Linked DNA regions of Roseiconus lacunae. The protein of the gene in region 1 interacts with the protein of each later gene in a pairwise test. Links are inferred from orthologs where the notes say so. Each region holds a gene or a part of one and is shown on either strand. Other genes may lie near its edges. The genes, in order: pepT and tpiA.

What was found.
Region 2: the proteins of pepT (region 1) and tpiA interact in binary tests that used the Escherichia coli proteins (3 or more experiments, as listed by UniProt). The link is inferred for Roseiconus lacunae from one-to-one orthologs.

The regions. Positions count from the first base shown.
Region 1 is NZ_VSZO01000001.1:1,441,152-1,444,444, forward strand. Bases 270-3,239 are described here. They hold pepT (peptidase T), read left to right. Parts: upstream 270-1,115; coding sequence 1,116-2,363; downstream 2,364-3,239. Other genes in these bases: FYC48_RS05410 (3'-5' exonuclease), read right to left, coding at 270-787; FYC48_RS05420 (4-(cytidine 5'-diphospho)-2-C-methyl-D-erythritol kinase), read left to right, coding at 2,396-3,239. Also shown: more of FYC48_RS05410, read right to left, coding at 1-269; more of FYC48_RS05420, read left to right, coding at 3,240-3,293. UniProt on the Escherichia coli protein: Cleaves the N-terminal amino acid of tripeptides.
Region 2 is NZ_VSZO01000001.1:843,635-846,954, forward strand. The notes cover bases 311-3,307. They hold tpiA (triose-phosphate isomerase), read left to right. Parts: upstream 311-1,429; coding sequence 1,430-2,185; downstream 2,186-3,307. Other genes in these bases: aroF (3-deoxy-7-phosphoheptulonate synthase), read left to right, coding at 396-1,433; secG (preprotein translocase subunit SecG), read left to right, coding at 2,256-2,897; FYC48_RS02935 (YicC family protein), read left to right, coding at 2,907-3,307. Also shown: more of FYC48_RS02935, read left to right, coding at 3,308-3,320. UniProt on the Escherichia coli protein: Involved in the gluconeogenesis. Catalyzes stereospecifically the conversion of dihydroxyacetone phosphate (DHAP) to D-glyceraldehyde-3-phosphate (G3P).

The DNA.
Region 1 (3,293 bases):
AATCCTGCCAGTGCTCTAGATAGGTCTCATAGGCTTTGCAATCACACGCCCCTTTCTCGATCCACTGCTTCGTCGAAGCAACCAGTTCAACTTCGCGTTCGAGCGTTAACTTTCCATGCAAGACCATCGCGCGAAGAAAGACAAAGTACGTGTCGAGTACGTCGCAGCGACAATAGTCACTGATGCCGACCAGGTCACCGTCGTCGTATTGCTGCTGAACCTGATCCCCGGTTACCGACATCTTGCCAGGTTTCGCCAGCATTTTGGTCGCCAAGTTCAATCCGCCGTTGAAGCGAACGGCGCTAAAATTGGTGAGCAAGTCTTGCAGGTCCAAATGCGAATCGACGCTGTATCGATTCCTTGGCGACCGATAGCCTTCGTTGGAAAACCAAGCCGGGATCGAAATGCCATAGCGAAACGCGGCCAGTTCCATGAGTGGTAGATCGAACGATCGCCCATTGAACGTCACCCACTGCGGCCGCTTATAAACTTCCCAGCCCTTCCAAAAATGTGCCGTGATCACGTGGCTGCGAAAGTTCGGCTCGTCCAGCGAGACGATGTCCAGCAGTCTGAAATCTCGGTCGACTTTTGCGATCACCACCGCGATCGGGACTTGAAAGGTATGTGGAATGAACGTCGAGCCTTTTTGTTCGAACAGTTCTTCCTGGTATCGCGCGATCGCATCGCTGGCCGACAGCATCTCGCCGGGGTAGCGAACTTTTGAGATTAAGTTGCCGTCGGCGATACTTTCGCAATCGAAAACTAAATGGGAAACTTCTTCAGGCATCCAAATCCACCGAAACCTTCACCGCAATCGAATCATTTCGCGAATCATTTCGCAACGTTTCTTAGCTGGTTGAGATTCGGCCCTCATCTCTCGCTCGGGAAAAACACGATTTTCCAGAGTACTTCGGCAGAAAAACAACCGGCTGTTCGCCGTTGCCATCATATCTTGGTCCTGCGCATAAGATACCCGGCAGACGCCTGCGAGTGCCGTTACAGCTTGGTTGACCGTCCCGACATACCCTGAAGACAGTCCGTACCCTAAAAAAAGTCTGGCCGCCGCACGGCATTGTCCGATCGATCCTACTTCACGACCCGAAATTTCCGCAACCATGTCCTTATTGAACCGTCAACGACTCTTGGATCGCTTTCTACGGTACGTCCAAATCGCTTCGACTGCCGACCCGACAAGCGACGGCTACCCCAGCAGCGAAGGCCAGCGTGAATTAGGCAAACTCTTGGCACAAGAGCTTTCCAAGATGTCCGCCGTCGACGTTCATCAAGACGAACATGGTCTGGTTTATGCCACGATTCCGGCAACGGCGGATGCAAAAAACTTGCCAGTCGTCGCCCTGCTTGCCCACATGGATACGTCACCGGATGCCCCCGGCGACCGCGTCCGCCCGAACGTGGTCGAGTCTTATGACGGTGGTGAGATCCAACTCGAAAGTGGCGAAGTAATCACGCCGAAAACTTGCCCCGAACTCGTCAACCTGGTCGGCAAAACACTGATTACCACTGACGGTACAACGCTGCTCGGCGGCGACGACAAGGCTGGAGTTGCGATCATCGCCGAAGTCGCGCACACGCTGATCGAGAACCCCCATCTGCCGCACGGTGAACTGAAGTTGGTGTTTACCTGCGACGAAGAAATCGGCCACGGGACCGACAAGATCGATCTCGACAAACTTGCCGCCGACGTCGCTTATACGCTCGATGGTGGCGGCGAAGGCATCATCGACGTGGAAACATTCTCTGCCGATGGGGCCACGGTACATTTCGTTGGCGATAGCATTCATACGTCGATCGCAAAGGGCCGAATGGTGAACGCCCTTCGTGGTGCGGCCGACTTTATCGCCGCGCTTCCACGCGATTCAGACTCTCCTGAAGCCACCGAAGGTCGACAAGGGTTTATTCATGCCAACACAATCACCGGCCAAGTCGGCGAAGTCACACTGAATCTGATCCTGAGATCGTTTGATACGGCCGACCTACCGGGCTATGCCGATCGGCTCAAGGCAATCGCCAAATCCGTCGAAAGCGATTGGCCGGGACTGAAAGTCATCGTTGACACACACAAACAGTACCGCAACCTTGGCGATGGACTGGCCAAGCTACCCGAGTCGATCGACTTGGCCGTCAAAGCGTTCGAGAACCTTGGCCGCCCTTACAAAAAAGAGATCATTCGTGGCGGGACCGACGGAAGTGTCTTGACCGAGAAAGGACTGCCGACACCGAACCTTTCCAGCGGTCAACACAATATCCATAGCATCCGCGAGTTCGCCTGCCTTGATGAAATGATCTCCGCAGGCGATCACCTTGTCGAACTATTGAAACTCTGGTCACAGCAACGTCGCTAATACGTCGTGACGATTCCTCTTGATAACGCCCCATGAAAGTCCGGACCTCGCCGCCTGCGAAACTGAATCTGTTCCTTGAAATCCCTGCCAAACGCGAAGACGGCTTTCACGAAATCGATACGGTCATGACCGCGATTGACCTTTGTGATGAATTGTCGGTCGAATCGATCGAAGAGCCTGTCGTTGAGTTGTCCGCGCATTGGCTGCCTTCGCTCGAAACGATCGCAAGCGAACTTGCGATCGATCCGCAGAGCGTCGAAGCGAAACAATTGCTGGCAATCCCCGAAGACGGGCGCAACCTTGTCGTCGCGGCCCTGCAGGTGTTTCGAAAACGTTTTCAAATCGAGTCGGGATTCCGGGTCGAGTTGGGAAAGCGGATCCCTGCCGGCGCCGGGATGGGTGGGGCGAGCAGTGACGCCGCCCACGCAATTAGCTGTGCTGCCCAAATTCACCAGTTTTCCAGTGATCACGACGGATTGCACGAGATTGCGGCTTCGATTGGCAGCGATGTGCCGTTTTTCTTACCGTTGCCGCCTGTTTCTCAGATAGCTTCGGCCTCAACGAATGGCGAGACGACACGTCGGCCGAGGGCGTGCCATGCGTCTGGGCGTGGTGAGATTCTTCAGCCAGTTGACATGCGCACAGATCTTTTTTTCGTTGTCGGGTATCCACCGGCGAGCCTTGCGACAAAAGACGTTTATGGCAGGCTTCGTGTGCCCGCCGAGCCGATCTCTTCGAAAGGCTTTCTTGCGTCACTGCGCGCTAATTCGTTAGAAGATCTAACATCGTTGATGATCAATCGGCTGAGCGAACCGGCTTTAGAAATTCGACCGGAGCTGAGTGAATTGTTGGAATCCCTGTGGAAAAGTGGTCTCCAACCGTGTCAACTAACTGGTAGTGGGTCAGCATGTTTTGGGATTGCACGTGATG
Region 2 (3,320 bases), 600 kb from region 1 along the record:
GCCGGGAAACGAATAAATTCCAATGAATTATCGGCTGAGCACACCCCGCAGGGATCGTTCGGCCGAAAGTGGCTCAATACAAAATGACCGGTTTGAAAACCTCCTCCGAAAACCGCCGAACGCCGGCATGTGAGCCGCCTTAGCTCGCCGCAGACCTAGTTTTCTCGACGCAGGGCCCGATGCTAGACACCATCGACACGCGGTTTTCGGCCCCAATCGTAGCTGGGTGAACGTCTGCTGAGTGTCGCGGCGAAGTGATGGAGTGGCTGATCGCGGGGGAGACAAGCGGAACAATCCATGTTTGCCCTCGACGAAAACCGCACCGTCTAGCTAAACTCTGTGGCTCGATCGAATTCCCGCCCCACTTCTGTAACTCATAATCCCTCTGAAACACCGTGATTTTGATCCTCAAGGGCGGTGCGACCGAGCAACAAATCGACCACGTCATTCAACGTGTCGAATCGCTCGGCCTAAAAGCCCACCTTAGCCGCGGCACGTTCCGCACCATCGTCGGAATTATTGGCGATGAGTCGGAAATTGTGGTCGAATCCATCCGTGCGATCCCCGGCGTTGCCAAAGTGGTACCGGTTTTGCCACCCTACAAGCTCGCGTCGCGCGAAGCCCACCCAGAATCCAGTGTTGTCGACGTCAGCGGAGTCAAGATCGGGGGCGGCCACGTCGGCCTGATCGCCGGTCCTTGCAGTGTCGAAGAAGAGGACCGCATGCACCGGATCGCCGAGTCGATCGCGGCGGCGGGTGCGAACATCCTCCGTGGCGGTGCATTCAAGCCGCGGACCAGCCCGTATGCATTTCAAGGCCTCGGCGAAGAAGGTTTGCGACGCCTACGTGATGTCGGCAACGCACACAGCCTTCCGGTCGTCACCGAAGTCACCGACCCGCGTTTGGTCGAGTTGGTCGCCGAGTACGCCGACATGCTTCAAATCGGCGCTCGCAATATGCAAAACTTCGCGCTGCTCAACGAAGTCGGCGCCTCGAAGCGCCCCGTGCTGCTCAAACGTGGCATGTCAGCAACGGTCAATGACCTGCTGATGTGCGCCGAATACATTCTGTCCCAAGGCAACCCGAACGTTGTCTTGTGCGAACGCGGTATCAAAGGATTCGATCCGGCGACCCGCAATTTGTACGACGTCGCTGCGGTCCCGCTGGTCCAACAACTCAGCCACCTGCCGATTATCGTCGACCCTTCGCATGCGACCGGAAAACCTGAACTGATTCCCGCTTGTGCGTTGGCCGGACTGGCCGCCGGGGCTGACGGCGTTCACGTCGAAGTCCACGATTGCCCCGAAGTCGCCAAGAGCGATGGGCCGCAAGCATTGTTGCCAGAGCAGTACGCCGAGCTTGCTCAACAAATGAAAAGCCTCGCCGAACTACTCGGAAAAACCGTTTCACCATTGCCGGAGACCACCGCGTGAGCCGCCGAACCATTATCGCCGGAAACTGGAAGATGAACCTGCGAGCCGACAGTGCGGCCTCGCTTGCCAAAGGCGTTTGCGACGCGGTGGGCGAAAACCCCGATGTCGAAGTCGCCGTCTGCCCGCCTTCGGTCTACCTGCATCTGACTTCCGACGTTCTCGCCGGCTCGGCCGTCGGTCTGGGCGCACAAAACCTGTACCCCGCCGACGATGGTGCCTACACCGGCGAAGTCAACGCGGCCATGCTGTCTGATTGCGGCTGCCGTTACGTCATTCTGGGCCACAGCGAACGACGCGCGTTGATGGGCGAAACCGACCAGCAAGTCAGCGAGAAACTTGCTGCCGCCCTTGCCGGTAACCTTATCCCGATCGTCTGTGTCGGTGAAACATTGGAAGACCGCGAGTCGGGCAAAACCGAAGACGTCGTCGGTACCCAAGTCCGCGGATCGCTCGCAGGCCTCGACGAAGCACGCGCCCCCGGTGTTGTGATCGCCTACGAACCGGTCTGGGCGATCGGCACCGGCAAGACCGCCTCGCCCGAACAAGCCGAAGAAGTCCACGCGTTTATCCGTCAACTGCTCGGCGAGCTGTTCTCCGGTGAAGTCGCCGACCAAATGCGAATCCAATATGGCGGCAGCGTCAAACCTGGTAATGCCAAGGAATTGCTCGGCCAACCGAATATTGACGGAGCACTCGTCGGTGGCGCCAGCCTGAAAGTCGACGACTTCGTCGCTATCATCAACGCCGGTTGATCAACGGAATGTCACACGGCGATTTTTGACGAAACCATACAAACCAAACCTAAACGGACTGTGAGATCCAATGACTGATTCAATTCATTGTGCCGTCTCGATGCCTTTCGATGCCCTCCCGCTGCACACTCTTCCGCTCGCGTCCCTTGGTAGCGCCGCGATCGGATGGGTGATGTTCATGCTTTCGCTCTTCCTGATCCTGCTGATCCTCGTCCAACGCGGCAAAGGCGGTGGACTCGCCGGCGCCCTCGGTGGCCCCGGCGGACAAAGCGCCTTCGGAAGTAAAGCGGGCGACACGTTCACCCTGATCACCGCCGTTTCGGCAATCATCTGGGGTTTGGTTTGTGCGGTCGCGATGTACACCCTCGGCGTCCCACCGGTCGCTTCGGTTGATGAAGACCTCGACCTCGAAACGCCCCCGGCGTTGGTCTCCCCCGGCTCCGAAGGTGCACCAGCGGGTGGACTCGGTGGTCTTGGCGGACTGGAAGGTCTCGACAGCGGTCTCCTCGGCGGTGACGCAGACATGACCGCCGCCGATGACACAACGGAAGACACCGATGCGAGCGAGAACGACGCGTCCGACGAAGCGGCAACAGAAACCCCATCGGCCGAGCTTGCCCCCACTACCGGTGACGCTGCACCTGCCGACGCAGACTCTGCCGACGCGACCAACGAAACCGAGTCAGCCGAAACTGATTCTTCCGACGAATAGACTTTGCCGATGACGTCTGCCCCCGCCGCCCAGTCTGCCGAGAACGCCTCGAGCGATTCAACGGACAGTTCGCGCGCGTTCGCGGTGTCCAGCATGACCGGGCAGGGCCGAGCGACAGGTGACAGTGCACTCGGAACCGTGACGATCGAACTGCGGGCGGTCAACCACCGCGGCTTCAAGTGCAGCCTGCGCAGCCCCGAGTCGGTCTCGCCTTTGGACGCCCGCATCGAAGCCGAGTTACGCCGACACCTGCATCGTGGTGCGATCAACGTCAACGTTTCGCTCGAACGTGCCGGGGGACAGACCCCCGTTCAAATCAACGCGGCGGTGCTGGCCGATTACTTGCGTCAGTGTCAGCAAGCGATTCAAGAGAGCGGTATCTCTGGCAATCACATCACCCTGAGCACGGCCTCGTTGGTCTCG